3 regions of the Streptomyces prunicolor genome follow, and region 2 is predicted to be linked to each of the others. Evidence: riboswitches for the same ligand, from Rfam matches in the RefSeq annotation. Region 2 holds a riboswitch; each other region holds the start of a gene.
The links. A riboswitch is a leader RNA that binds a small molecule or an ion and turns the genes downstream of it on or off. The one in region 2 is predicted to bind thiamine pyrophosphate.
Positions count from the first base shown of each region.

Region 1: linked by a shared signal. The riboswitch ahead of OG588_RS36005 (thiamine ABC transporter substrate binding subunit) and the one ahead of thiC (phosphomethylpyrimidine synthase ThiC) in region 2 are both predicted to bind thiamine pyrophosphate.
Region 3: linked by a shared signal. The riboswitch ahead of thiO (glycine oxidase ThiO) and the one ahead of thiC (phosphomethylpyrimidine synthase ThiC) in region 2 are both predicted to bind thiamine pyrophosphate.

Region 1 is NZ_CP108676.1:7,798,699-7,808,540, reverse strand. Features, by position in the region: gene OG588_RS36025 (LOG family protein) at 1-235, shown strand, start outside; gene OG588_RS36020 (LAETG motif-containing sortase-dependent surface protein) at 396-1,079, shown strand; gene OG588_RS36015 (ABC transporter ATP-binding protein) at 1,143-2,195, opposite strand; gene OG588_RS36010 (ABC transporter permease) at 2,232-3,833, opposite strand; gene OG588_RS36005 (thiamine ABC transporter substrate binding subunit) at 3,908-4,984, opposite strand; TPP riboswitch at 4,981-5,087, opposite strand; gene rlmN (23S rRNA (adenine(2503)-C(2))-methyltransferase RlmN) at 5,119-6,225, opposite strand; gene OG588_RS35995 (phosphatidate cytidylyltransferase) at 6,333-7,523, opposite strand; gene frr (ribosome recycling factor) at 7,523-8,080, opposite strand; gene pyrH (UMP kinase) at 8,211-8,969, opposite strand; gene tsf (translation elongation factor Ts) at 9,174-9,842, opposite strand, start outside.
Region 2 is NZ_CP108676.1:5,414,783-5,424,624, forward strand. Features, by position in the region: gene OG588_RS24825 (metallophosphoesterase) at 1-270, shown strand, start outside; gene OG588_RS24830 (hypothetical protein) at 464-1,324, shown strand; gene OG588_RS24835 (hypothetical protein) at 1,477-2,586, opposite strand; gene OG588_RS24840 (serine hydrolase domain-containing protein) at 2,825-4,054, shown strand; gene thiC (phosphomethylpyrimidine synthase ThiC) at 4,114-5,952, opposite strand; TPP riboswitch at 5,945-6,134, opposite strand; gene OG588_RS24850 (YibE/F family protein) at 6,206-7,750, shown strand; gene OG588_RS24855 (SsgA family sporulation/cell division regulator) at 7,958-8,395, opposite strand; gene OG588_RS24860 (IclR family transcriptional regulator) at 8,495-9,268, opposite strand; gene OG588_RS24865 (DUF5326 family protein) at 9,747-9,842, opposite strand, start outside.
Region 3 is NZ_CP108676.1:2,854,040-2,863,881, reverse strand. Features, by position in the region: gene OG588_RS12915 (class II 3-deoxy-7-phosphoheptulonate synthase) at 69-1,421, shown strand; gene OG588_RS12910 (bacterioferritin-associated ferredoxin) at 1,574-1,852, shown strand; gene bfr (bacterioferritin) at 1,849-2,325, opposite strand; gene OG588_RS12900 (sulfite oxidase-like oxidoreductase) at 2,485-3,099, shown strand; gene OG588_RS12895 (deoxyribonuclease IV) at 3,111-3,971, opposite strand; gene pknB (Stk1 family PASTA domain-containing Ser/Thr kinase) at 4,072-6,006, opposite strand; gene OG588_RS12885 (thiazole synthase) at 6,207-7,001, opposite strand; gene thiS (sulfur carrier protein ThiS) at 7,005-7,205, opposite strand; gene thiO (glycine oxidase ThiO) at 7,202-8,365, opposite strand; TPP riboswitch at 8,363-8,474, opposite strand; gene OG588_RS12870 (hypothetical protein) at 8,527-8,865, shown strand; gene OG588_RS12865 (NAD(P)/FAD-dependent oxidoreductase) at 8,910-9,842, shown strand, end outside.

The DNA of each region.
Region 1 (9,842 bases), 2.4 Mb from region 2:
GCCGGGCGCGGCCGGGACCGTACAGGAGATCTTCGACAACGCGACGCCGAACTACTACGAGTCGCGCGGCGAGCCCACGCCGATGGTGCTCGTGGACCGGGAGCACTGGACGGAGCGGCTGCCGACCTGGCCCCTGCTGCGTGCACTTGCCCGGGAACGGCCAATGGAGGCCCGTATCGCCCTCGTTGACCGGATCGAGGAGGCTCCGGAGGCACTGAAACGTCTCGCAGATTAAAGTGCAGGTAAAGGCAACTGCTGTACACCGCATATGCATTGACACTGCTTACGCAGCACTTATAGACCAGTGAGACGCCTGGGGGCAGTGGTGCCTCACCTCATTGCCGCTCCATCTCCCCCTAAACCCCCCGCAGTTGCACATCCCGTGAAGGGCAAACGTGTCCATATCTCGACGTTCCGTACGCATCCTCGGTGTCGCGTCCGCTTCGGCCGCACTCGCGCTCGGATTCGCGGGCAACGCGCTCGCCTGCAACATCAGCGAGTTCTCCGCCACAGCCACTTGTGACGGCACCAACGGTGTCATCACCGTCACCGACAAGGACGCCTCCGCTGTCGAGGCGACCATCACGGTGTTCCTGGAGAACAACGGTTCCGACGCCAAGCAGATCGGCGAGGCCCAGACCGTCAAGGGCTCGGCCAAGGGCGAAACCGTGTCCTTCTCCGAGGACTGGCTGCCGAACGCCACGTACCGCATCCATGTCAAGGCGGGCAACCAGGTCGACAAGGACATCACGCCGAACCTGACCACCCCGTCCAAGGCCTGCGCGACGGACTCGCCCAGCCCGACCCCGAGCGAGTCCTCTCCGGCCCCCTCGGACAGCGCCACGCCCCCGGCCGAGTCCGACACCCCGACCCCGTCGGCCACGGAGAGCAGCAGCACCGCTCCCGCGACGACGACCGACAACGCGCCGTCCCCGGCGGCCGGTTCCTCGAACCTCGCCGAGACCGGTGCCAACTCCAACACCGGCATGATCGCCGGTATCGCGGGCGCCCTCGTCGTCGTGGGCGGCGGAGCCGTCTACTTCGGCATGCGTCGCCGCGGTGCGACCAACGGCCGCTGATCCACCCGCTGTTCCTGCTGTGGCCCGTCCGGTTCGTGGGGACGGGCCACACGCATGTCCGGGCTAGGCGTCGCCGAGTACGACCATCTCGGCCGCGTCGAACTCCACCCCGACCACGCTCCCGACCTCCGGCGCCTCCCGCAGCGCACAGGCCGCCTCCAGCCGCGGCGCGTCCTCCGGCTGGAGCTGTACGGCGACATGGGTGCCCTTGAAGGTGCGGGCGGCGACCGTGCAGCGCAGGCCCTCGTCGGCGGGCAACAGGCGTACGCCTGCGGGGCGTACGAGGAGGGTCCGGGTGCCCTGAGGGGCGTCCTCCGGGACCGGCAGCTTGCCCCACGGGGTGTCGGCGGCCTCTCCGGCGATCGTCGCCCCGACCACGTTGTCGAAGCCCAGGAAGCGGGCCACGAACTCGTCGGCGGGGTGCTGCCAGACCTCAAGTGGCGTACCGGACTGGGCGATCCGCCCGTCCCGCATCACCACGACCCGGTCGGCCAGCGCGAACGCCTCGCCCTGGTCGTGCGTGACCGCGAGCACAGTCGTGCCCAACACGCCGAAGAGTTCCCGGAGTTCGACGACCAGCCGCTCCCGCAGTGATCGGTCGAGCTGGCCGAGCGGTTCGTCGAGCATGAGGAGACGAGGGCGGGGCGCGAGGGCACGCGCGAGGGCCACGCGCTGCTGCTCACCGCCGGAAAGCCCGGCCACGGCACGGCGGGCTGCACCCGGCAGTCCGACGAGGTCGAGCAACTCGCCCACCTGGACGTCCTGTTGCTGCCGGGACGCTCCGTGCATACGCAGCCCGAAGGCGACGTTGCCGGCCACGTCCCGCTGCGGGAACAGCTGATGGTCCTGGAACATCAGACCCACGCCCCGCTTGTGCGCGGGCACCCCCGACTGGTCCCGGCCGTCGAGCAACACCCGCCCGGAGTCGAGGGGTTGGAGCCCGGCGACCGCCCGCAGCAGCGTGGACTTGCCGCTGCCGCTGGGGCCGAGCACACACACGATCTCGTGCTCGACGACTCCGAGGTCGACGGCGTCCAACACCGGGCGCCCGCCGAACCGTACGGTCGCGTCCTCAAGGCTCAGCAGCGGCCTGTTCTGCGGCACGCTCGGCGGCATGTTCGGCCGCCTGTTCCGCGGCATGTTCGGCGGCATCTAGAACTCCCCCGTCCGGTCGGTGCGCAGCCGCTCAAGGACCAGCAGGGCCACCGCGCACACCACCATCAGAATCGTCGAAAGGGCCATCGCCTGGCCGTAGTTGAGATCACCGGGCCGGGACAGCAGTCGGGCCACCGCGACCGGCAGGGTCGGGTTGTCGGGCCGCGCGATGAACACGGTCGCCCCGAACTCCCCCAGCGACACCGCGAACGCGAACCCGGCGGCGATGAGCAACGCCCGCCGTACGAGCGGCAGATCGACCTCGCGCCACACCCGCCAAGGCGACGCCCCGAGCACGGCCGCCGCTTCCCGCAGCCGCCCGTCCACCGCCCTCAGCACAGGCAGCATCGTCCGTACGACGAAGGGGACGCCGACCAGCGCCTGTGCGAGCGGCACCAGGATCCACGAACTCCGCAGATCCACCGGGGGTTTGTCGAGCGAGATCAGGAACCCGAAGCCGACCGTCACCGCCGACACCCCGAGCGGCAGCATCAGCAGCGCGTCGAACCCCCGCACCAGCCGCCCGGCATCGCGCCGGGTGAGCGCCGCGGCGGCGAGACCGCCGATCACCACGGCGATGACGGTGGCGGCGAGGGCGTACTCCAGCGAGTTGCCGATCGCGGCGATCGGCGGGACCAGGAAGGTGCCGCCGTCGTCGTGGGTCAGCGCCCGGTAGTACCCGAAGTCCGGTGTGTCGAGCGACCGTTGGACCAGCACGGCGAGCGGCAGCAGAAGCAGTACGGCGATGGACGCGACGACTCCGGCCAGCAGGGACCACTGGCCGGCCCCGCGCGGGCGCCGTGCGGTCACCGACGGGTCCACGAGCCGTAGGGCGCTCTCCCGGCGTCGTACCGTCCAGGCGTGGACGGCGAGGATCGCGCCGACCGCGACGAACTGGACGATCGTGAGGACGGCCGCCGTGGACAGGTCGAAGACCTCCGAAGTCTGGCGGTAGATCTCGACTTCGAGGGTCGAGAAGGTCGGGCCGCCGAGGATCTGGACCACGCCGAAGGACGTGAAGGTGAAGAGGAAGACCATCAGCGCGGCGGCGGCCACGGCGGGCCCGAGCGCGGGCAGCGTCACCTTCCGCCAGGCCCGGAACCGGGAGGCGCCGAGCATCCGCGCGGCCTCCTCCTGGCGCGGGTCGAGTTGGGCCCAGAGGCCGCCCACCGTCCGTACGACGACCGCGTAGTTGAAGAAGACGTGCGCGAGCAGGATGGCCCACACGGTGGTGTCCAGCCGTACGCCCCACAGGTCGTCGAGGAGTCCGCCCCGGCCCACGAGTGCGAGGAACGCGGTACCGACGACGACCGTGGGCAGCACGAACGGGACCGTGACGACGGCCCGCAGGACATGTCTGCCCGGGAAGTCGAAGCGCGCGAAGACGTACGCGCCGGGGAGCGCGACCAGCAGCGTGAGCGCGGTGGACGCAAGCGCCTGCCAGGTGGTGAACCAGAGGACGTGCCGGATGTCGGACTCGACCAACACATCCCCGATACGGCCCAGTTGCCAGGCGCCGTCGACCTTGAGACCGCGCGCGACGATCGCGGCGACGGGGTAGGCGAAGAACACCGCGAAGAACGCGACAGGCAGGGCCATGAGCCCGAGCCGCGTCGCGCTCCCCTTACGGGTTTTCCCCGTCTTTCGCGGGGCTGCCTCAGTCGCCGCTTCGGCTACTTCAGTACGAGCGAGGTCCACGACTTGACCCACTGGTCCCGGTCGGCGGCGATCTTCGCGGGCGCCATGGTCTCGGGGTCCGGGGCCTGGCGGCCGTACTGCACGAACTCCTGCGGCACCGTGGCGCCTTCGATCACCGGGTAGACGAACATGTTGAGCGGCATGTCCTGCTGGAACGCCTTGGTGAGCAGGAAGTCGAGGAACGCCTTGCCGCCCTTGGTGTTCTTGGCGTTGCTGAGCAGCCCCGCGTACTCGGTCTGCCGGAAGCAGGTGCCGTACGACACCCCGGTGGGCGCGGTGGTCGGCTTCGGGTCGGCGTAGATGACCTCGGCGGGCGGCGAGGAGGCGTACGAGACGACGAGGGGCCGGTCGCCGCCTGCCTTCTTGCCCCCGGCGGAACCGGAGAACTCCTGGTCGTAGGCCTGCTCCCAGCCGTCGACGACCTTGACGCCGTTGGCCTTGAGCTTCTTCCAATAGCCCTGCCAGCCGTCGTCGCCGTACTGGGCCGCGCTGCCGAGCAGGAAGCCGAGGCCGGGCGAGGAGGTGGCCGCGTTCTCCGTGACAAGGAGGTTCTTGTACTCGGGCTTGACCAGGTCCGCGAAGGAGGTCGGCGGGGTCAGCTTGTGCTTGCTGAAGTAGGCCTTGTCGTAGTTGACGCAGATGTCGCCGGTGTCGATGGGCGTGACCCGGTGCTTGGTCTGGTCGACGCGGTACTCGGGCTTGACGAGACCTGCGCCCTTCGCGTCGTAGGACTGGAAGAGGCCGTTGTCGAGCGCGCGGGAGAGCAGGGTGTTGTCGACGCCGAAGAAGACGTCGCCCTGGGGGTTGTCCTTGGTGAGGATCGCCTTGTTGACGGCCTGACCGGCGTCGCCGTCCTTGAGGACCTTGACCGTGTAGCCGGACTGCTTCTCGAAGTCCTTGAGGACGCTCTTCGAGACGGCCCACGAGTCGTGGCTGACGAGGGTGACGGTCTTGGAGTCGGAGCCGCCGCTCGTGTCCGACCCCGACCCGCACGCGGAGAGCGTGACCAGGCCGAGGCCGACGAGCACAGCACAGTACTTCTTGGTGTTCACGGTGATGACCGAACTTCCTACCCAGAATGACCTGGGCGAGGTTCAGAGGGTCTGCGGCCCGATTGCCGCACTCTCAGCGCTGCGCGCTCCCCTGTCGGATATGAAGGTGTACGTACAGGTGGTACGGGTGAAGATTACCGCTCGGTGGCCGCGAGCTGGCCGCACGCTCCGTCGATCTCCTGGCCACGGGTGTCCCGGACGGTGACCGGCACCCCATGGGCCGCGATGGCCTCGACGAACGCCTTCTCGTCCTCGGGGCGGGAGGCCGTCCACTTCGAGCCCGGCGTCGGGTTCAGCGGGATCAGGTTGACGTGCACGGGCTTGCCCTTGAGGAGGCGGCCGAGCCGGTCACCGCGCCACGCCTGGTCGTTGATGTCGCGGATCAGCGCGTACTCGATGGACAGTCGGCGCCCCGACTTCGCCGCGTACTCCCAGCCCGCGTCGAGGACCTCGCGCACCTTCCACCGGGTGTTCACGGGGACCAGGGTGTCGCGCAGCTCGTCGTCGGGCGCGTGCAGCGAGATGGCGAGCCGGCACTTGAAGCCCTCGTCGGAGAACCGGTGGATCGCCGGGACCAGTCCGACGGTCGAGACGGTGATCCCGCGCTGCGAGAGGCCGAGGCCGTCCGGCTCGGGGTCGGTGAGGGCACGGATCGACTGCACGACCCGCTTGTAATTGGCGAGGGGCTCGCCCATCCCCATGAAGACGATGTTGGACAGCCGCGCGGGACCACCGGGGATCTCTCCGTCCCGCAACGCCCGCATCCCGTCGACGATCTGGTGCACGATCTCACCGGTCGACAGATTGCGGTCGAGCCCGGCCTGACCGGTCGCGCAGAACGGGCAGTTCATCCCGCACCCCGCCTGCGAGCTGATGCACATGGTGACCCGGTCCGGGTACCGCATCAGCACGGACTCGACGAGCGTCCCGTCGAACAGCCGCCACAGCGTCTTGCGGGTGGTGTCCTGGTCGGTCGACAGATGCCGTACGACGGTCATCAGTTCAGGAAGCAGCGCCTCTTGCAGCTTGGCGCGCGAACCGGCGGGGATGTCGGTCCACTCCGCCGGGTCGTGCGCGAACCGCGCGAAGTAGTGCTGCGAGAGCTGCTTGGCGCGAAACGGCTTCTCCCCGATCGCGGCGACGACTTCCTTGCGCTCGGCGGGCGTGAGATCGGCAAGGTGCCGCGGCGGCTTCTGGGCTCCGCGGGGGGCGACGAATGTGAGTTCTCCGGGCTTAGGCATGGCCCTACCAGTGTCGCAGACATACGAAGAGGGACTCGCCGCCCTGTGGACAACGAGCCCCTCGTACGCAAAACCGCAGGTCAACCGCTCCGTAAGCCGGCCGGTTCTCAGCCGGAGCCGACGAACAGCACCAGCAACAGCCACACCACCGGAGCCGTCGGCAGCAAGGAGTCCAGCCGGTCCATGATGCCGCCGTGCCCCGGCAGCAGCGTGCCCATGTCCTTGATGCCGAGGTCGCGCTTGATCATGGACTCGCCGAGGTCGCCCAGCGTGGCGCTGGCCGCGACCGCGAGGCCCAGGATCAGGCCCTGCCACCAGCTGCCGTCGTCGATCAGGAACTGCATGCACAGCGCGCCCGCCACCATCGCGAAGGACACCGCCCCGAACAGGCCCTCGCGGGTCTTTCCGGGGCTGATGCGCGGGGCGAGCTTGTGCGTGCCGAAGCGCCAGCCGATGGCGTACGCCCCGGTGTCGCTGACCACGGTCAGCAGCAGGAATGTCAGGACCCGCCAGGCGCCGTCGTCGGCGGTGAGCATCAGGGCGACGAACGTGGCCAGGAACGGCACGTAGAACGCCGCGAAGACGCCCGCCGTGACGTCCTTGAGGTAGCCCTCGGGCGGTTCCGTCATCCGCCAGACGAGGACGGCGAGCGCCGTGAGCGCCATGGCGACCCAGGCTCCCTCAGGACCCCGGACGTAACCGGCGACGACCATCGCGGCGCCGCCGACCGCCAGGGGCACTAGGGGCGCCTTGATGCCCTTGCGCTCCTGCAGCCGCGAGGTGAGCTCCCACAGGCCGACCACGACGGCGACCGCTATCACTCCGACGAACGCGGCCTTCACCACGAAGAGGGACGCGATGATCACCACGGCGAGCCCGACGCCGACCCCTATGGCCGCACCGAGGTCCCGGCCCGCGCTCTTCTTCTGCGGGGCGGGCGCCGGTGGCGGGACGTCGGGCATGGGCTCCGGATTCTGCGGCACCGCCCCGTAGGGCTGCGCCTGCGGCGTGTCAGAGGGCTGCGTCCGCGGGTCGTACGGCTGTGACTGCCGTACGTCGTACGGCGGTTGCTGCGTCTCGTCGCGGAACAAGGGGCCGCTCAGCCGAGCGGCCCCCCGGTCGTCATCCTGGTGTCCGCCGTATGCGGGCTCGTCGGGCACGATGGGCATGGGGCGAGTCTGCTGCGCCTCAGGCGCATCGTACGTGGGACCCGCCGGGGCAGCCCCCTGGACAGGCCCCTGGTCGGACGGCCCCCAGTACCCGGCTTGTGGCGGTGCTCCCCAGGAAGAGTCGTTCATCAGACCTCGAGCAGCTCCGCTTCCTTGTGCTTGAGGAGTTCGTCCACCTGGGCGACGTACTTCGCCGTGGTGTCGTCGAGCTCCTTCTCCGCACGACGGACCTCGTCCTCGCCGGACTCCTTGTCCTTGACGAGCTTGTCCAGGGCGTCCTTGGCCTTGCGGCGGACCGCGCGGATGGACACCTTGGAGTCCTCGGCCTTGGTCCGGGCGACCTTGATGTAGTCCTTGCGGCGCTCCTCGGTCAGCTCGGGGAAGGTCACTCGGATGATGTTGCCGTCGTTGCTGGGATTCACGCCCAGGTCCGAGTCGCGGATCGCCTGTTCGATGTTCCGCAGCGCGGTCTTGTCGAACGGGGTCACCACGGCCATGCGCGGCTCCGGCACGGAGAACGAAGCCAGCTGGTTGATCGGCGTCAGCGCTCCGTAGTAGTCCGCCACGATCTTGTTGAACATCGCCGGGTGCGCACGGCCGGTGCGGATCGCGGCGAAGTCCTCCTTGGCGACCACGACGGCCTTCTCCATCTTCTCCTCGGCCTCGAGGAGGGTCTCTTCGATCACCACTTGCTCCTGCGTGTCTTGAGTAGGCCCGGCTGCTGTGCTGTGTCGGCGTCGGCGGCCGGCTGCGTCGCGTCTTCTTCCTGCACGGTTCCCGACCGGCAGGACATTGTCCATCCCCCGGTCAGGGTCATCAGCCCTGGCTGCCTTGGTCACCCACAAGCGTGCCGATCTTCTCACCCTTGACGGCGCGGGCGATATTGCCCTCCGCCAGAAGCTCGAAGACCAGGATCGGAAGCTTGTTGTCGCGGCACAGCGTGATGGCGGTCATGTCCGCGACCTTCAGGTCCTGGGTGATGACCTCGCCGTAGCTGAGCGAGTCGAACTTGACGGCCTCGGAGTTGGTCTTCGGGTCGGAGTCGTAGACCCCGTCCACGCCGTTCTTGCCCATCAGCAGCGCCTCGGCGTTGATCTCCAGGGCGCGCTGGGCGGCGGTGGTGTCGGTGGAGAAGTACGGCATGCCCATACCGGCGCCGAAGATGACCACGCGGCCCTTCTCCAGGTGGCGCACGGCGCGCAGCGGGATGTACGGCTCGGCGACCTGACCCATGGTGATGGCGGTCTGGACGCGGCTGTCGATGCCCTCCTTCTCCAGGAAGTCCTGGAGCGCGAGGCAGTTCATCACCGTGCCGAGCATGCCCATGTAGTCGGAGCGGGCCCGGTCCATGCCGCGCTGCTGGAGTTCGGCGCCGCGGAAGAAGTTGCCGCCGCCGATGACGACGGCGACCTCCGCGCCGTCCCGTACGACGGCCGCGATCTCACGGGCGATCTTGTGCACCACATCGGGGTCGACGCCCAGGCCACCGCCGCCGGAGAAGGCCTCTCCGGACAGCTTCAACATGAACCGGCCGCGTACCTTGCCGTCGTCGGTCTTCTGGGGCTTGGTGGTCATGACGTTCTCGCCTCTTTTACGTGGTCGCACATACGAAGAAGGCCACTGCCGGTGGGGTGTGGTTCGCATCCCATGCTCGGCAATGGCCTCCTCGTCAGATCTGCTGTCGTCCGCCACGCGCGCGTGCGCGACGGCGTACCGGCTCGACTGCTGACGACCCTAGCGGGATTCCGCGGGGCGCCGCGCGTCGATCGCGGTACGGACTCAGATGCCGACCTTGATGCGCGTGAAGCGCTTCAGGGTGACACCCGCCTCGTCCAGAACCTTCTGGACGGACTTCTTGGGGTCGAGCGCGTACGGCTGACCGAGCACCGTCGCGTCCTTGAAGAAGCCGTTGACGCGACCCTCGACGATCTTGGCGATCGCGGCCTCGGGCTTGCCCTCGGCGCGGGTGACCTCCTCGGCGATGCGGCGCTCGGACTCGACGACCTCGGCCGGCACGTCCTCCTTGGCCAGGTACTTCGGCGCGAAGGCGGCGATGTGCTGGGCGACACCGCGGGCGACCTCGGCGTTCGGCTTGTCCAGCTCGACGAGGACACCGATCTGCGGGGGCAGGTCGGGCATCGTGCGGTGCATGTACGCGGAGACGTAGCCGTCGGTGTACTGGGCGAAGCGGTCCAGGACGATCTTCTCGCCCAGGTTCGCGTTGGCCTCGTCGACGAACGCCTGAACCGTCTTGCCGGACTCGATCTCGGAGGCGAGGAGCGCCTCGATGTCGGCCGGGGAGGTGGCGGCAACGTGCTGGGCGATCTGGTTGGCGACGGCCTGGAACTTCTCGCCCTTGGCGACGAAGTCCGTCTCGCACTTCAGCTCGACCAGGACACCGGAGGTGTTGTCGTCGGCGATGACGGAGACCACGGCGCCGTTCTCGGC
Region 2 (9,842 bases):
AAGCTCACCAAGCGCTTCTCCTTCCGCGACGAGGGCGGCGCCGAACATGTCCGCTCCCTGCTCGACATGTACGGCGGGACCCGGATCGTCCACGGGCACAGCCCGATTCCCTATCTCCTGGGCGACGTGGGCTCCGAGGACGGCGAGGATTCCGCCGGTCCCGTGGTCGAGGGACCGCACGTCTACGCCGAGGGGCTGGCCATCGCGATGGACGGCGGGGTGACCATGGCCGGAAAACTGCTGGTCCAGCAACTGCCGCTGGATATCTGAGCGTTTAACGGGCAGACGTCCCCCCTCGGAGGGCCGGCCGACGACATCGCTGGCCAGGGGCCAATTTCTGGAAACCCCCTGTCACCGTGTGCCGTCGCCGCTCTACCATCGGCTTATCCGTAGCAGGCTCCCCTCCGTTTCTGCCCGACGGCTCGTTGGCATGCGAGCCCCAAGCCCTACGGAGCATCGGGGGATGCACATGAACAGCGTTCCGCAGCACCTGCACAGCGAGGACCGCCAGGAGTACGAGCGGATCCTCGACGAGGCGCTGCGCTCCGCCCCTACCCGCCCGGAACTGGCCGCAGTCGGTAAGCGGCTCAACCCCGAACAGCTGCGCACCATGGCGCTGAACGCCACCGCTCTCATCACGGCGGCCGCGGCGACCGAGTACCAGCACTACGTGAAGGTCCGCGAGGAACTGCGCCAGCCGGCGTCGTCCACCCCGTCGACCGTCCACGAGACCGGCTCCGCGGAGCCGGTCGGCGTGGGCGCGATGGGGCTCGCCACCACCCTGGGGGAAGCGGCCGAGGGTGCGGGCGCCATCGCCGTCGCCGCCGTCCTCACCCCCGTCCTCGCCGGCACGGCCGCGGCGATCTTCCTGCTCGTGGGTTACATCCTCAAGATGCTCACCCCCGAACCGGCGTTCGCCCAGACCATGCTCACCGCCGGCTGGGTGTTCGGCGCCATGACCGCCGCGGCGATCCTCGTCGCCGCCGTCGGCCTGCTGCTCACCGCCCTGCGCAACAGGCCCTCGCCCGACACCGGCCCCTACGGCGAGGCGGGCGGCGAAGTGGCCCGCGCCAGGGATGCCTGGCACGACGCCCTCCTGGAGCGCGGCATCCTGCCGTTCCTCCAGGACGCGCTCGCGGCTCCGGGGACGGCACCGGTACGCCGTACGACACCCCCGGGGCCGAGTCGTATGCCGCACCTCGGCTACGACCGCCCGGGCTTCTCCAGCCCCGACGACGGCCCGGAACCGGGCCACCGTCCGAGCTTCAGCAGCCCGGACTTCAGCAGCCCGGACTTCGGGGGGCCCGAACACCAGCCGGAGTAGCCCCTCGGCTTGCGCCCCCAACCAGGGGAGCGCAAGCCGAACGCCCGGTCACGGCCCGACTGCGACCCGAGGGAGAACGGTGGTGGGGACCACGTCACGCGGCGGCGGGCGCTGCCCTGCTCAGTCCGCCATTCCCTCAGTCCGCCATTCCCTCAGTCCGCCATACGTCGAAGGATCTGCGCTCCCGCCCTTTCGACCGGTGTGCGGCTGTAGGCGTGCACCAGGGCGAGATGGAAGAGTGCCGGCGCGAGAGGCGCCCACAGGTGAATGCGATCGGCGCGCAGCATGTACTTGATCACCGCTGAAGGGCGGAAAGGAACGAAATCGATGGTCTGGTGTTCCCATCGGTCCGCCACTCCTCTGCTCATCCGCTCTTGCAGACCCGCGCAGGTCAAGTCCTTGAGTCTGGCGTAGAAGTGGGCACTCCAATGACGCTTCTCGATGTCCAGCACGAAGGCGAGCAGTTCGAGTGTGTACTCGTGCGGCTCTATGGACAGTTCCTCGCGCATTCCGCGCCGAGCGACGGCATAAAGGTCCGGGGCGCTCCTGCCGGACGAGTCGATGTGCCGTGACATGCCCTCGTTGACGGACGAGTTCCAGACGCCCGGTGCCATGCGGACGTGGTTGCTGCGCCGACTGACGACCAGCATGTCGTCGGCTGTCACCACCGCGATGTTCACGGCGAGACTGCACTGCAGAAACGCGGGAGCCCGCAAAGGGTCGCCAGGATCGAGATAGCGCGAACGAGGGGTGGTCCCGTCGGGCAGCCGACGGTCCAGTTGTTGCGCCGCGAGAAAGGTGTAGTAATCCGTCGGGCGCAATCGCAGATGGATTTCCGGCTTCTCCTCGAGAGCGGTCCGGGAGATGTCGAGCGTTTCGACCGCGTATCGAGGTCCGTTCCACAACGGTGCCCGGCCCTCCGCCCGCAAGCGCGTGTTCTCCTCCTCGATCTCCACCCACCAGTCGGCCATGTCGGACGGCAATTCGATTTCCTGGTCCAGCACTTGGATGTAGACGGCTTGCGCCGGTATGGACGACTCTCCGTCCCCTTCGACGATCAGCGCGGAGGTGTGAAGGGGGCCGAGAGAGAAAGTCCTCCACGCCGGGCTGGACTCCTCCCGGCGTCGCCGGTTGCGCACCGCGCTCCTCGATCGAGTGCGCAGCCTGTACCAGCTGTTCTGGATCGGGTCCTGGAACAGCACGGCGACCAGCATCCCGAGCACCGCGCCGACAACCCCGTTGGCCAGATCGATCCCACCCATGTCAGGCAGAGTAGAGACCTCGATCGGACCATGAGTGATCTTGTCTTTTCTGTTACGACGCCCAGCGGCGCGCCCGGCTCAGGAGACCCCCGGCACCTCGCCCTCGTTCCGGCTCCCGCCGCACCCGGGGGCCAGCCGCACCCCGTATGCGGAGGACAGTCCCATCCTCTCGCGCTTCGGGATCCGGTTGGCTGGTGATCGTCACCGATCAGGAACCTGAGCACCGGGGGATACGAACATGCAGATGCCGTCGTCGAAGAAGACCGGCGCCGCAGTGCTGGCAGCAGCATTGCTCGCGCTGGGCTCACCCCTAGCCGCGACCGCCACCACCGCCGGGCACGCGGCGGCGCGACACCCCTACAACGAGGCCACGCTCCAGCAGGACCTCGCAGCCGTACGAAAGGCCGGCGGCGGGGATGTGAACGTGCTGGCCAGGGTCGACGGCCCGAACGGTGCCCCCCTCATGGCCCGTATCGGCACCCGCACGGCCGACTCCACGGACCCGGTCCCCTGGAACGCGCACTTCCGCGTGGCGAGCACGACGAAGACCTTCGTGGCGACCGTCGTCCTCCAACTCGTCGCGGAGAAGCGGCTGTCCCTCGACGACACCGTCGAACACTGGCTGCCGGGAGTCGTCGCGGGCAACGGCAACGACGGCGGCCGCATCACCGTCCGCGACCTCCTCCGCCAGACCAGTGGGCTCTACGACTACATCGACGACCCGGAGATCCAGGACGCGCTGATCAACCACTTCGACGAGAACCGCTACGACACCACCCCGGCGGTGGACCTGGTCGCCGTCGCGATGAAGCACCGGCCGGTGTTCGTACCCCAGCCGGGCGGTCCCACCCGCTGGGCGTACTCCAACACCAACTACCTGCTCGCCGGGATGATCGCCGAGGAGGCCGGCGGCGCGAGCTGGCAGGACCTGGTCGCGCACCGGGTGATCGCGAAGCTGGGGCTGCGCAACACCTCCATCCCCGGGCTCAACCCGTTCCTGCCCGACCCGCACGTGAACGCGTACCTGACGACCGCCGACGGCAAGCGTCTCGACGTCACCGACCAGAGCCTCCAACACACCGCGGACTCCGGCGTGGTGAGCACCACCGCCGACCTGAACACCTTCTTCCGCGCCCTGGCCGACGGCCGGTTGCTCCCCGCCGAGCAGTGGCGTGAGATGCGGCAGACCGTCGAGCGGACCGACGACCCCGAGGACGTGGCCGAGATGCCCGAGGGAACCTACGGCCTGGGACTGCGCAAGATCCCGCTCTCCTGCGGCGGTTTCTACTACACCCACGAGGGCGACGGCGCGGGCGTCAACACCCGCCCCGCGGTGAGCGCGGACGGCAGGCGCGCGGTGACGGTCTCCATCACGACCACCACCGCGCCGCCGGACCTGGCCGCCCTCAACCGCGCGACCGGCACCCTCGTCGACCACGCCCTGTGCGAGCAGCCCGCCAAGAACTGACCGAGAACTGACCGAGAGCTGACGAAGAGCCGACCGAGAGCCGGGCCGCTCGGTCGCCGTCAGTCGGCGATCGGCAGGTACACGCGATTGCCCGCCGCCGCGAACTCCTTCGACTTCCGGGCCATGCCCTCCTCGACCTCCGCCTGGGTGCCGCCGTGCTCACGCCGAATGTCGTGGGAGATCTTCATCGAGCAGAACTTCGGCCCGCACATCGAGCAGAAGTGGGCGGTCTTGGCGGGCTCGGCCGGAAGCGTCTCGTCGTGGAACTCCCGTGCCGTGTCCGGGTCGAGGGCCAGATTGAACTGGTCCTCCCAGCGGAACTCGAAGCGGGCGTCGGACAACGCGTCATCCCACTCCTGTGCACCTGGGTGCCCCTTGGCGAGGTCGGCTGCGTGGGCGGCGATCTTGTAGGTGATGACGCCGGTCTTGACGTCGTCACGGTTGGGCAGGCCCAAGTGCTCCTTGGGCGTGACATAGCAGAGCATGGCCGTGCCCCACCAGGCGATCATCGCGGCACCGATGCCGGAGGTGATGTGGTCGTACGCCGGCGCGACGTCCGTCGTCAGCGGGCCGAGCGTATAGAACGGAGCTTCATCACAGATCTCCTGCTGAAGGTCGATGTTCTCCTTGATCTTGTGCATCGGGACATGTCCCGGGCCCTCGATCATGGTCTGTACGTTGAAACGCTTCGCGATCGTGTTGAGTTCCCCGAGCGTCCGCAACTCCGCGAACTGCGCCTCGTCGTTGGCGTCCGCGATCGAACCAGGCCGCAAGCCGTCGCCCAGCGAGTACGTGACGTCGTAGGCGGCGAGGATCTCGCACAGTTCCTCGAAGTTCTCGTAGAGGAACGATTCCTTGTGGTGCGCGAGGCACCAGGCCGCCATGATCGAGCCGCCGCGCGAGACGATGCCCGTCTTGCGGTTCGCGGTCAGCGGTACGAACGGCAGCCGCACGCCCGCGTGGACGGTCATGTAGTCCACGCCCTGTTCGGCCTGTTCGACGACCGTGTCCTTGTAGATCTCCCAGGTCAGTTCCTCGGCGCGGCCGTCGACCTTTTCGAGCGCCTGGTAGAGCGGCACCGTGCCGATGGGGACGGGGGAGTTGCGCAGCACCCACTCGCGGGTGGTGTGGATGTTCCGGCCGGTGGACAGGTCCATGACCGTGTCGGCGCCCCAGCGGGTCGCCCAGGTCATCTTCTCGACCTCCTCCTCGATGGAGGAAGTGACCGCGGAATTGCCGATGTTGGCGTTGACCTTCACCAGGAACCGCTTGCCGATGATCATCGGCTCGATCTCGGGGTGATTGACGTTGGCCGGCAACACCGCCCGCCCGGCCGCGATCTCCTCGCGGACCACCTCGGGCTCGACGTTCTCCCGTACGGCCACGAACTCCATCTCGGGCGTGATCTCACCCCGTCGCGCGTAGGCGAGTTGCGTGACCGGCACGCCCTCACGTCCGCGTCGCGGCTGACGAGGCCGCCCGGGGAAGACCGCGTCGAGGTTGCGCAGCCCACCGCGCGGTGAGGTGTGCTTGATCCCGTCGTCCTCGGGGCGGACGGGCCGGCCCGCGTACTCCTCGGTGTCGCCGCGGGCGATGATCCAGTTCTCCCGCAGCGGCGCCAGCCCCCTGCGGACATCGGTGTCGACGAGCGGATCGGTGTACGGGCCGGAGGTGTCGTACAGCGTCACCGACTCCCCGTTGGTGAGGTGCACCTGACGGACCGGCACCCGCAGATCGGGGCGCGAGCCTGCGACATACCCCTTGTGCCAGCCGATGGACCGCTCGGCCTCCGTCGGCTGTCCGGCCGCCGTGGACTGCTCGGCCCGCGCGAACTCCCCGCCCGGAATGGGCTGTTCGTCCTGGCTGAAGGCAGACGTGTGTGCGTCCTTGTTGGTCATGAGACCTACTCCCTACGCCGGCATTACCCGGTAACAGGTTCGGCGGTCGACGCAGCGGCTTCCGTCAGCCGATGTTCCATGCGAAACATCACTCGATTCAGGTGACGTTTCACGTGAAACAACGCAAAGACGAAGGTCAGCGCCCTCTCAGCCCGGTGCTCCGAGCTCCCGCGTGTGCAAAGGTGCCTCCACGCTAGCGTCATAAGTGGCGCGGTGAACAGTGGGCCTCCGGCGTTCTTGCGATGATCGGGCGGTGACCACGACACAGCAGCCCCCGTACCCGCCGACCGGGCCGCCCCATGGCCACGGCCAGGGATCCGGCGACCATCACGGTTCCGGCTCCGGGCACGACCACGGAACGGGCGGGGACGATGGACACGGTTCGGGTGGAGACGGCGGACACGGACCAGGCGGGGACGGCGGACACGGTTCCGGTGCGGGCGGTGGGCACGGTCATTCACACAGCCATGGCCCCGCCGCACCCGTCTCCCGGCACCTGCGGAAGGTCATCGCGGCGATCCTGATCCCGTTCACCGTGGCGGTCGTGGTCGGCATGGTGGTGCTCTGGCCCGGCGGCGCCCCCTCGCACAAGCGCACCGGAGTCGGCTTCGACCGGCAGACACAGCAGGCCACGGTCACCAAGGTCGTCAGCGTGAGCTGCGCCTCGGTGAACGCCTCGGGCGGGGGCTCGACCGGGGACACCTCCACCGCCGAAGGCTCCTCAGCAGCACAGGAGGCGGCCGGCACCTGCAAGAAGGCCACGGTCACGGTCTCCACCGGCAAGGACAAGGGCCGTACGTTCACGGAGATCGTGCAGCCCGACCAGTCACGGCAGTTGCATCAGGGCGAGAAGGTCGTGGTCGCGTACGAGCCCTCCGCGCCCAGGGATCTGCAGTACTCGGTCACCGATGTGAACCGTAAGTTCCCGATGGCGCTGCTGGCCGGGATCTTCGCGCTGGCCGTCGTGGTGGTGGGCCGACTGCGCGGTGTCATGGCGCTGGTCGCGCTGGCCATCAGCTTCATGATCCTGAACTTCTTCATCCTGCCCGCGATCCTGCACGGCTCGAACCCGCTGATCGTGGCGGTGGTCGGATCGAGCGCCATCATGCTGATCGCCCTCTACATGTGCCACGGCCTGTCGGCCCGTACGTCGGTGGCGGTACTCGGCACCCTGATGTCACTGGTGCTGATCGGCGTCCTGGGCTCGGTGTTCATCGGCTGGGCCGCACTGACCGGCAACACGGACGACAACACGGGCCTGATCCACGGGCTCTACCCGTCGATCGACATGAGCGGTCTGCTGCTCGCCGGTGTCATCATCGGTTCACTCGGTGTGCTCGACGATGTGACGGTCACCCAGACATCGGCGGTCTGGGAGCTGCACGAGGCCAACCCCGCGATGGGTTGGCGCGGGCTGTACCGCGCCGGCATCCGCATCGGCCGCGACCACATCGCGTCCGTCGTCAACACGCTCGTCCTCGCCTACGCGGGCGCGGCCCTGCCCCTGTTGCTGCTCTTCTCCATCGCGCAGAGCAGCGTGGGGGCGGTCGCCAACAGCGAGTTGGTCGCGGAGGAGATCGTGCGCACACTGGTGGGCTCGATCGGCCTGGTCGCTTCGGTACCGGTCACCACGGCCCTGGCCGCCCTGGTGGTCTCGGCCGACCGCCCGGGACCCGAGGCGGTTCCGAGGGGTGCAGCTGGAACAGCTGGAACAGCTTCGGCTACGGCGGCCACGTCGGCGCCGAGTGCCAAGCCCGCGGCGGCGCGCGGCGGGAAGGGCCGACGCCGCAAGCACTGAGATGCCGCAAGCACCGCGATTGCCTCGCCGCGAGCACTGCGGTGGACGGCGAAAACCGCCCCAGGGAGCCACGCAGAAGCGTTACTGCGATTCCCCGGGCCCGGAGGGCCTCGGTGGATGTTCAAGGGCTCACGGCGCCTCCAGCGGCTTCAGGGCCCTTGACGAAGCGTTACGCCAACTCCCCGACCCCCGCCGCCGACCAACACGTCACCCGGCGCTCTGCTCCTCCGCCAGAATGCGGTCCAGCGCCTCGTCGAGGTGGGCGTCGAAGTCCGCGAGGGCACCCTCCTGACCGAGCGGAACCAGCCGGTCGGTGCGGTCGAGGAACGCCACCAGCGGTGCCGCGCCGGTGCGGAACAGCGCCTGGTCGCTGCCCACCTGAAGCCGGATCAGCACCTCACCCAGCGTTTCGGGGTCGACGGGTTCGATGCGTACATCGCCTTCCCCGCACGCCATGCCCAGCCCATCGATCAGCAGCTCCCGGCCGAAGGTCCAGGTCACCGGGGCGTCACCCGGCAAATGGAAAGTCAGCCGCACGGCGTACGGATCGCACGTCTCGTAGCCCAGCTCGACCGGGATACGGAAGGAGAGCTCCTCGGAAACGAGGAAGCTCATCATGACCTCTGCCTGTACGGACTCGCGCATCGCCTATCCCGTCAACTGCCGTCGTCTGGCCGGGAATGATCCCCATGACACTGAAGGAATATTGCTGAACGTACACGTTAGATCACAAGGAGTAAGTTTTCAGATGCTGATAGAGAGCGCGAGCGACCCCAGAAGCCGGTCGACCCCGGTCTGCAACTGCCGAGCCGCGGCCGGCAGTCGATCGGCCTGATGCGAGGGCAGGGAGATGGCCATCGTGGCGGCCGTGGTGCCGAGCGTGATCGGAATCGCCGCGCAGACCGTCCCCAGCGCGTACTCCTGACGCTCCACCACCAGCTCCGTCCGCCGCATCCGGTCCAGGCGCCGCACCAGGGAGTGACCGTCACGCACGGTGTACGGCGTGAGGGACCGCACGGGGTAGCGGTCGAGGTGATCGCGGCGGACGTCCTCGTCCAACTGGGCCAGCAGACACTGGCCGATCGCGTGCGCGTGCCCCGTCTCACGGAAGTCCGCCCACTCCTCGACCGCCGGATTGCCGGGGGCGTCGGAGACGCACAGGACCTCGATCTCGCCGTCGCGGTACATCGCGTAGTACACCGGTGCGCCGATCAAATCCCGCCATTGCGCCAAGGCGTCGACGATCGTGCTGCGACGTTTCTCCTGCGCCCCGCTGCTGCTCAGCCGCTCCGCCGCCTCCCCGAGGAAGAACAGCCCCTTGTCACGGCGGAGATATCCCTCGTGCACGAGGGTGCGTAGCAGGTGGTACGCCGTGGGAAGGGCGAGGCCTGTCTCGCGGGCCAACTGCTTGGCGGGAGCGCCGTGTTCGTGCCCGGCGACGGACTCCAGCAGGCGCATGGCCCGCTGGACGGAGCCGATGAGGGTGACGGCGGACTGGTGCGAGCCGTCGGCTGTCACGGAGTGCTGTCGGTCAGGGGCTGCGGTGAAGGGCTGCTGCTGGTCGGTGGCCGTCGCGTCGCGCTGCCGAAGCGGAGTCGCCACCGGGCGCTGCTGTGACACCGGGCGCAACTGTGCCGCCGGACCTGACCGTTCCACCGGACCTGGCGGTGTCACCGAACCCGGCTGTGACACCGGCCGCAGTTGTGCGGGGACCGCCACCGAGCGCGGCCAGGTGGGCGGGACGGGCTGGGTTGGGCGTGCGTGTGGTTCTACGGGTGCGGTGTCAACCGTGGCCAAGGGTCACTCCCGGAGCGCGAGGGGGCAGCCCGTGCGGGGAACACGGGGAGGGGATGCGCCGCCCGCGGGGGTCGTCCCCGCGTCGAATTCCGGACTTTAACCGCCCGCCACCGCCCGCAGACGGCCTGTCCGGAAAACTTCCCCCGCCCGAGGGAACCGGTGATTCCTGTTACCGATCACCGGTTGCCCAGCAGTTACCTCACCAGTCGCCGCGCGAGGAGGAGCTCGACGTGAACTTCCGGACGACGTAGATCACTCCGCCGACCAGCGCCACGAAGACCAGCAGCTTGAAGAG
Region 3 (9,842 bases), 2.6 Mb from region 2:
AGCGTGAGGATGTCTCACCTGTCGAGCCGCGCGAAAATAGCTCGACACGACACCGTAATGTTGAGGGCGTGACCGTGAACGCTAAGACCAGCGCCAGCGCTGGCAACACCTGGCGAGACCTGCCCGCGGCGCAGCAGCCCGAGTACCCCGACACCGAGGCTCTGCGCGCAGTGATCGCGGACCTCGAGTCGTATCCGCCGCTCGTCTTCGCGGGCGAGTGCGACCAGCTGCGCGCCCGGTTGGCGGCCGTCGCCAAGGGAGAGGCGTTCCTCCTCCAAGGCGGCGACTGCGCCGAGGCCTTCGACGCGGTGTCCGCCGACCACATCCGCAACAAGCTGAAGACCCTGCTCCAGATGGGCGCCGTGCTGACGTACGCCGCCTCGGTGCCGGTGGTGAAGGTCGGCCGTATCGCCGGCCAGTACTCCAAGCCGCGCTCCAAGGGCACCGAGACCCGTGACGGCGTGACCCTGCCGACGTACCGCGGCGACTCGGTCAACGGCTTCGCCTTCGACGAGAAGTCCCGCATCCCGGACCCCGAGCGCCTGAAGCGGATGTACAACGCGTCCGCCTCCACGCTCAACCTGGTCCGCGCCTTCACCACCGGCGGTTACGCCGACCTGCGCCAGGTGCACGCCTGGAACCAGGACTTCGTGAAGTCGTCCCCGTCCGGCCAGCGCTACGAGCAGCTCGCGCGCGAGATCGACAGCGCGCTGAACTTCATGCGGGCCTGCGGGACGGACCCGGAGGAGTTCAAGACCGTCGAGTTCTACTCCTCGCACGAGGCGCTGCTGCTGGACTACGAGTCGGCCCTGACCCGGGTCGACTCCCGCACCGGCAGGCTCTACGACGTCTCCGCGCACATGGTGTGGATCGGCGAGCGCACCCGTCAACTGGACGGCGCGCACATCGAGTTCGCCTCCCGGATCCGCAACCCGATCGGCATCAAGCTCGGCCCGACGACGACCGCCGAGGACGCGCTCCAGTACATCGAGCGCCTCGACCCGGACCGCGAGCCCGGCCGCCTCACCTTCATCGTGCGGATGGGCGCGGACAAGGTCCGCGACAAGCTGCCCGAGCTGGTCGAGAAGGTCACCGCGTCCGGCGCGACCGTGGCGTGGATCACCGACCCGATGCACGGCAACACGTACGAGGCGGCCTCCGGCCACAAGACCCGCCGCTTCGACGACGTGCTCGACGAGGTGAAAGGCTTCTTCGAGGTCCACAAGGGCCTCGGCACCCACCCGGGCGGCATCCACGTCGAGCTCACGGGCGACGATGTCACCGAGTGCGTGGGCGGCGGCGACGAGATCTTCGTCGACGATCTGCACCAGCGCTACGAGACGGCCTGCGACCCGCGCCTCAACCGCAGCCAGTCGCTTGACCTGGCCTTCCTCGTCGCCGAGATGTACAGGGACCAGTAACCGTTTCACCTGTTACAGCAGTGTGCCGTGGGGCGGGGATCACATACGATCCCCGCCCCACGGCACTTTTACAGCTCCTGCGCGGCGGGTAAGGTTAGGTTAGCCTCACCGATTATCGGGATGGCGCGACGACCTTCGATCCCGCCCGGGAGGTGACCCGCGTGTATGTCTGCAACTGCTTCGGTGTGACCGAGGCGCAGGTCGCGAAGCACGCGGAAGGCGGTGCCTGCACCCCCCGGCAGATAGCGTCGGCCTGCAAGGCGGGCACCGACTGCGGGTCGTGCGTACGCCGTATCCAGGCCCTGCTGGGCCGGGGCGCCTGCCCGCGCCGCGAGCTGTCCGACCAGGGCAAGCCGATGCTCGCCGAGATGGCCGGGCTGAGCGAATTGGCCGAGCTGGGCGAGATGGCCGGACTCGAAGACGCTGCCTAGCTGGGCTGCTCGATCTGCTGCGCGATGTAGAGCGCCTCGCCGAGCTGCTCGATCAGCTGGAGCTGCGTGTCGAGGTAGTCGATGTGGTGCTCCTCGTCCTCAAGGATGTCCTCGAAGATGTTGGCCGACGTGATGTCGCCCTTCGTGCGCATCACCTCGATCCCGCGCTTGAGGCGGTCGATCGCCTCGACCTCGACCTGCCGGTCCGCCTGGAACATCTCGGTGACCGTCTGGCCGACCCGGACGTGGAACAGCCGCTGGTAGTTCGGCAGACCGTCGAGCATCAGGATGCGCTCGGTGATCTTGTCCGCGTGCTTCATCTCGTCGATGGACTCTTCACGCGTGTACTTGGCGAGCTTGGTCCAACCATTGTTGTCCTGGATGCGGTAGTGCAGCCAGTACTGGTTGATCGCGGTCAGCTCACCGGTGAGCTGCTCGTTCAGGAATTCAAGGACCTCGGGGTCGCCCTGCATCGCAGAGGCTCCTTCCAAAAACGGGGGTAACTGGCGGGTTGCGCCGCATGATTGCACCGGCGCGAAGACGTCGTCCAGTAAGTGCACGCTTAGTAGGAGTTGCCCGAATCCGCCCAGAGCCGGTCATGTGCACCGCCCCCGGTCTGTCAGGATGGAGTCATGGGTCAGAGAGGGGTCGAACAGTCCGAGCTGCCACCGGGCCAGCGGCTCCAGCGCGGCTGGCCGGTCACGCACTACGGCCCGGTGCCCAAGTTCCGCCCCGAACGCTGGGAGTTCAGGGTCTTCGGCGCCACCGCCGACGGCGACAAGCACTGCTGGAACCACGACGAGTTCACTGCCTTGCCCTACGACTCGGTCGTGGCCGATCTGCACTGCGTCACGAAGTTCAGCATGCTCGGCGCCGAATGGGGCGGCATCCCCGCCCGCACGATCCTGGAGACCGCCCCGCCGTCACCCGCCGTCACCCATGTCATGGTCTGGGCGGAGTACGGCTTCAGCGCCAACCTCCGCCTCGCCGACTTCGCCGCCGACGGCACCATCTTCGCCACCCACAAGGACGGCGAACTCCTCACCGCGGAACACGGCTTCCCGCTCCGCCTGGTCGTCCCCCACCTGTACGCCTGGAAGGGCCCGAAGTGGGTCCGGGGCGTCGAGTACATGACGGCGGACCGGCGGGGGTTCTGGGAGGAACGCGGGTATCACAACGTCGGGGACCCCTGGCAGGAGCAGCGGTATTCGTACCAGGAAGGGCCCGGCGAGGGTCCCGAGCTGTGAGTCCCTGAGGGCTACGCGTCCCTGAGCTTCTTCAGCCGCTCCACGTCCGCCGCGTGCCCTTCCCTGCCGCCGGGCGTCTCGATGATCAGCGGTACGCCCGCGGTCGCCGGGTGGGTCATCAGGGCGCGGAACGGGTCCTCGCCGATATGGCCGGAGCCGATGTTCTCGTGCCGGTCCTTGTGGGCGCCGACGACGTCCTTGGAGTCGTTGGCGTGGATCAGTCTCAGCCGTCCCTCGCCGACCGTGTCCACCAGCAGGTCGAGCGTCTGGTGCATACCGCTCGGGCCGGTCAGGTCGTGCCCCGCGGCGAAGATGTGGCAGGTGTCCAGGCACACGCCCAGCTTCGGATGGGCGTCCAGCGCCTCGAAGTACGGCCCGAAGTCCCAGGTCCGCGAACAGAGCGAGGAACCCTGCCCGGCCGTCGACTCCAGCAGCAGGAACGGGTCGTCGTCGTGGGTCAACTCGTCCAGCAGCGGCAGCAGATGCTCCCGCACCTGGGCCAGCGCCACGGCCCGCTCCCGCCCGCCCGTCGCGCTCCCGGTGTGCACGACGACACCGAGCGCGCCGATCTCCCGCCCGCGCCGCAGTGAGTGCCGGAGAGATTCCACCGACTTCTCCACCGTGGCCTCGGTGTGCGAGCCGAAGTTGATCAGGTACGGGGCGTGCACGTACGCCGGGATCGACTCGGCCTCGCAGACCGCGCGGAACTCCTCGTCCTGGCGCGGGTTCCCGACCGGTGTGGCCCAGCCGCGCGGGTTGGCGACGAAGACCTGCACGGTCTCGGCGGCCAGCTCACGGGCGTAGGACAGCCCCACGGAGTGGAGACCGCCGGCGACCGGGACATGGCCGCCGACCGGGTTGCGGGAAGGGATGCGGGAGGGGAACTCGGGGGCGCTGGAAAGGGATCCGGGGGTGCTGGAAGGGGGCTCGCTGCTCACCCGTCCAGGGTGTCACGCGCGCGTGCCGCCCCCGTCACCGGATGGTGATCGTGATCGTCGACCCCTTGGGAGCCTGCTCGCCCGCGTCCACGGACTGGCTCTTCACGGTGTCGCCGAACAGGCCCAGGATGCCCCGGTCCTCCTTGACCTCGAAGCCGGACTGCTCAAGGAGCTTCGTCGCGGCGTCGACGCTCGCGCCGACCACGCTCGGGACCTCGACCATCTCCCGGCCCTTGGACACCGTCAGCGTCACAGTGTCGCCCTCGGCGGCCTGGCTGTCGCCGGCCGGGGTCTGCTGGGCGACCTGGCCCGCGTCGTACTCCGAGGTGATCTGGGTGTCCGACACCGTGACCTTGAGACCGGCCTCCTGGAGGTCCGACTTCGCGTCGTCCAGGTCCTCGCCGGTCACGTCGGGCACGTCGACCGCGCTGCCCTTGCTGACGGTCATGGCGATCGCCGAGCCCGCGTGGCGCTCGGTGCCCGCCTCCGGGTCCGTGCTGATCACGAGGCCCTTGGCGACGTCGTCGCTGAACTCCCTGGTGACCATGCCGGCCGCCAGCCCGTCCTGCTTCAGCAGGGTCTGCGCCTTGGCCAGGCGGGTGCCCGTCAGGTCGGGGACCTTCACGGTCTCCGGGCCGTCCGAGATGGTCAGGGCCACCGAGTCGTTGTCCCGGATGCGGGCGCCGGACACCGGGTCGGTGCTGATGACGGTGCCGCGCTTCACGGTGTCGCTGTACGCGTGGTCGACCTTCTTGACGTCGAGACCGGCGTCCTTCAGCCGCTCCTTCGCCTGTGCCTCGGTCTTCGCCAGCAGCGGCGGGACCTTGGTGAACTGGCCCGAGTTGATGTACCAGACGCCCGCCCCGACCCCGACGATCAACAGCAGGGCGGCGACGATCGCCAGCAACCCGCGCCGGGGCCGCCGCGCCTCGCGCCGCCGGGGCGGCAGCGGCGGCCCGCTCTCGAACCGGCTCGTCCGGTTGAACGGGGCGCCGGGCTCGTCGTCCTCGTTGACCGGCAGCGGACGCGGCACGGTCAGCGAGCGCGGGATCACACTCGTACGGTTCTCGGCGTTGGGATACTCCGAGGTCAGCGCCTGCGGCGGCACCGCGTCCAACTGCTCGGTACTCAGCCTCGACCGCGCCTCGCGGACCATCCCGAACAGCGCGACCGCGTCGTACGGCCGCAGGTCCGGGGTCCGCGCGGTGGCGGTGGCGACCAGCTCGTCCAGCTCGTACGCCAGCCCCGGCACGAGCGCCGAGGGCGGCGGGACGTCCTCGTGCAGGTGCTTGTAGAGCACGATCGCCGCGGAGTCCCCGTCGTGCGGCTTCTGGCCGGTGAGCATCTCGTACAGGACGACACCGCACGCGTACACGTCGACCCGGGGGTCGGCGGTGGTGCCCTCGATCTGCTCCGGCGCGAGATACGACACCGTGCCGAGCACGGACCCGGTGGTGCTGGTGACCGTGTCCACGGACCTGACCAGCCCGAAGTCGGCGACCTTGACCCGGCCGTCGTCCCCTATGAGCACGTTCTCCGGCTTCATGTCCCGGTGCACGAACCCGGCCCGGTGCGCGGCGCCCAGCGCGGCCAGCACCGGCTCCATGATGTCCAGGGCGGCCCGCGGCTGCAGCGCCCCGCGCTCGCGCAGCACGTCCCGCAGGGTGCAGCCGGCGACGTACTCCATGGCCAGATAGACGTACGACCGGTCGGCGCCCTGGTCGAAGACCTGCACCACGTTCGGATGCGCCAGCCGCGCCACGGACTTCGCCTCGCGGATGAACCGGTCCACGAAGTGGGCGTCGGCCGCCAGCGTCGGGTGCATCACCTTGAGCGCGAGAACCCGGTCCAGGCGGGTGTCCACGGCCCGGTAGACCGTGGCCATCCCGCCGACGGCGATCCGCGCGTCGACGCGATAGCGGCCGTCGAGCAACTGCCCGACGAGAGGGTCATGAAGGGTCGTATCCACGCAGGTGAGTGTACGAGCCAAGGCTGAAAGCACGGCCTTTTCGCCCGGTTTCGAGGCGGTACTGCAGCCGACCTGTGACGGATCCCACGAGCGGTCGGCCGCCGACGGCGAGGCAGCCCCACAGGTCGGGCCACCTCTTGGCCGACTGGAAACGGGTGGTGCGCGGGTGGGAGACAAAACGGAAGTGCGGCGCAGGGTGCCTAGAAAGCGGGCCGCTCAGGATCCAGTACCGCCAGACCCTCCGCAGGAGAGGACGCTTCGGCGAAGTGCCTACGGGGGATACGCCCCGCCCGGAACGCCAACCTCCCCGCCTCCACCGCGCTGCGCATCGCCGACGCCATCAACACCGGTTCCTGCGCCCGCGTCACCGCTGAGGCAAGCATCACACCGGCACACCCCAGCTCCATCGCGAACGCCGCGTCGGACGCCGTACCGGCCCCCGCGTCCAGAATCACCGGCACGCGCGCGTGCTCGGTGATCAGCTGGAAGTTGTGCGGGTTGCGAATCCCGAGCCCGGACCCGATCGGCGACCCGAGCGGCATGATCGCCGCACACCCGACGTCCTCCAGCTTTCGTGCCAGCACAGGATCGTCGTTCGTGTACGGCAGCACGGTGAACCCGTCGTCGACCAGGGTCTCGGCGGCGTCGAGCAGCTCGATCGGATCGGGCAGCAACGTGCGCTCGTCCGCGATCACTTCAAGTTTGACCAGTGAGGTCCCCAGGGCCTCCCGTGCCAGCCGCGCCGTCAGCACCGCCTCGCCCGCCGTGAAGCAGCCCGCGGTGTTGGGCAGCACCCGGATACCGAGCCGTTCCAGGACGGACAGCACAGAGCCGTGCACGGAAGCGTTGACGCGCCGCATCGCGACCGTCGTGAGTTCCGTCCCGGAGGCCACCAGCGCGCGCTCCAGGACGTCGAGGCTGGGCGCACCACCGGTGCCCATGATCAGCCGGGACGTGAAGGACGTACCACCGAGGACGAAGGGGTCGTCGGCCATGGGTCAGCCTCCTTGGACGGCGGTGAGGACCTCGACGCGGTCTCCCTCGGAGAGGGACGTCGACGGCCACTCCGCGCGCGGGACGACGGTTTCGTTGAGGGCGGCGGCCACTCCGGAGGGGGCCGGGGTCAGGGCACGCACCAGGGTGTCGAGAGCCGTGCCGGGAGCGATCTCCCGGGGCTCCCCGTTGACGGAGACGTTCATGCGGACTGCTCCACGAGTGCTCCGGCGCCGAACCGCTTCGGCGTGAACGGGCGCGCCTCGTCCGGGAGTTCACCGGTGCTGAGCGCGTGCGCCAGGGCATCGCCGGTGACCGGGGTGAGCAGCACGCCGTTGCGGTAGTGCCCGGTGGCCAGCAGCAGTCCCGGCAGTGCGGTCGGGCCGAGCAGCGGCGCGTTGTCGGGGGACCCGGGGCGCAGTCCGGCCCGGGTCTCGGTGAGCGGGAGTTCGGTGATCCCGGGGACCAACTCGTGGGCGTCGCGGAGGAGTTCGTAGACACCGCCGGCCGTCACGGTCGTGTCCCAGCCCAGTTCCTCGCTGGTCGCGCCGACGACGAGCTCGCCGTTCTCGCGTGGCACCAGGTAGACGTGGCTGCCGCGCACCATGGCCCGCACGGTCCGGTTCAGGAACGGCGCGTAACGCTCCGGCACGGTCAGCCGCAGCACCTGGCCCTTCACGGGTCGTACGGGCGGCAGGACGTCGTCCGGGACCCCCTTCAGCTGCCCGCTGAGGCTGCCGCACGCGAGGACGACCTGGCCCGCGCCCAGCACCTCGCCCTCGCGCGTGACGACCCCCGTGGCGCGGTCCCGCTCGACCGTGAGCCGCTCGGCCCACGTCCGGTGGAGGACGACCCCGGCCCGCTCGCAGGCGGCCACCAGCGCGCCCGCCAGCCGCCTCGGGTCGACCTGGTGGTCCCCGTCGACCCTGAGCCCCCCGCGGACACCCGGCGCGAGCATCGGCTCCAGGCGCCGGCACTCGCGCCCCGACAGCCACTCGGAGTCGAGCCCCGACTGGTGCTGCAGGGCGTGCAGTTCGCGCAGATGGGCGCGGTCGTCGGCGTCCAGGGCGACGGCGAGCGTTCCGCAACGGCGGTAGCCGAGGTCGAGGCCGGTGAGGTCGGTCAGCTCGGCCGCGAAGTCCGGGTAGCGGTGCGCCGAGGCGAGGTTGAGCGCGAGCAGGGTCTGTTCGCCGTAGTGGAGTTCGGTGACGGCGGCCAGCATCCCGGCGGCCACCTGGGCAGCGCCGCCGCCCGGCTCGGGGTCCAACACGGCCGTGGAGAAGCCGCGTTGGGCCGCGCGCCAGGCCGTGACCAGGCCGATGATTCCGCCCCCGACGACGAGGACGTCTGACGTACGTGTAGGCATGGGCGTCCAGCCCCTCCCTTCGCCGGCATGACCCGGATCAGGTTCGTACGGTCGGAGGCCGCCAGCCTCCCTCTCAGCCCGGTGCGTCCGGACTCCCGCGAGTGCTTGTACGTTGGCCACCCTAGCCCGTACCCCATGTCCCAGTAAGGGAGCCTCCGTCCATGACCCGCTCGCTCGACGGTCTCGTGTTCGCCCCCGTCGCGGACCAGGCACCGGGTCAGGTCGGCACCCGAACCCGGTTCGCGTACCACGAGAAGGACGGCGAGATCTGGGCCGAGTACGCGGGCGGCGATGTCGTGCGCGGGCAACTCGTCGGCACGCGCGCGGGGGACCGATTGGACTTCCGGTACGTGCAGTTGAAGACGGACGGGACGACGTCCAGCGGGCACTGCGTGTCCGAAGTGGTCGAGTTGCCCGACGGTCGCATGCGCCTGGATGAGACCTGGGAGTGGGAGTCCCAGCCGGGAAACGGGACCAGCATTGTGGAACAGGTCACCTGACGCGCCCACTGCCTGACAAATTGTCAGGTGTCTATGGTGATCGAGTGAGCGAGCAGACGCGGGACCAGGGCACGGTGACAGGGCGGCGCGTGGTCGTCGTCGGCGCGGGCATGGCCGGGGTGCAGACCGCGGTCGCGCTGCGGGAGCAGGGCTTCACCGGCACCGTCACCCTGATCGGCGCGGAACCCCATCAGCCGTACGACCGGCCCCCGCTGTCCAAGGCCGTCCTGCTCGGCAAGGCCGAGGGCTCCGCCTTCGACGTCGACTTCGAGGCGCTCGGCATCGAGGTGCAGCTGGGGCGCGAGGTGGTGGGCGTGCGCCCCGCCGACCACGAACTGGACACCGCCGAGGGCCCGGTGCCCTACGACGTCCTCGTGCTCGCCACCGGTGCCGAACCGATCCGGCTGCCGGGCGCCGACGGCATCCCCGGGGTGCATCTGCTGCGCACGCTGGACGACGCCGAGCGGCTGCGGCCGGTGCTCGCGCGGCAGCACGACATCGTGGTGGTCGGCGCGGGCTGGATCGGCGCCGAGTTCGCCACGGCCGCGCGCGAGGCGGGCTGCGCGGTGACCGTCGTGGAAGCCGCCGACCGGCCGCTCGCGGGCGCGCTGCCCGCCGAGGTGGCCGCGCCGATGGCCGCCTGGTACGCCGCGGCCGGAGCCACACTGCGGACGCACGCACGCGTGAAGCACATCGAGCCCGGCGAGGTGGTCCTCGACGACGGCTCACGGCTGCCCGCGGGTGCCGTCGTGGTCGGCATCGGCGCCCGCCCCGCCACCGCCTGGCTGACCGGCTCCGGCATCGAACTGGGCGCACACCGCGAGGTCCTCGCCGACGACGGGCTGCGCACCTCGGTGCCGGACGTGTACGCGGTCGGCGACTGCGCCTCCTTCCCTTCGGGAAGGTATGGCGAGCGCCTTCTGGTCCACCACTGGGACAACGCCCTCCAGGGGCCGCGCACGGTCGCCGCGAACATC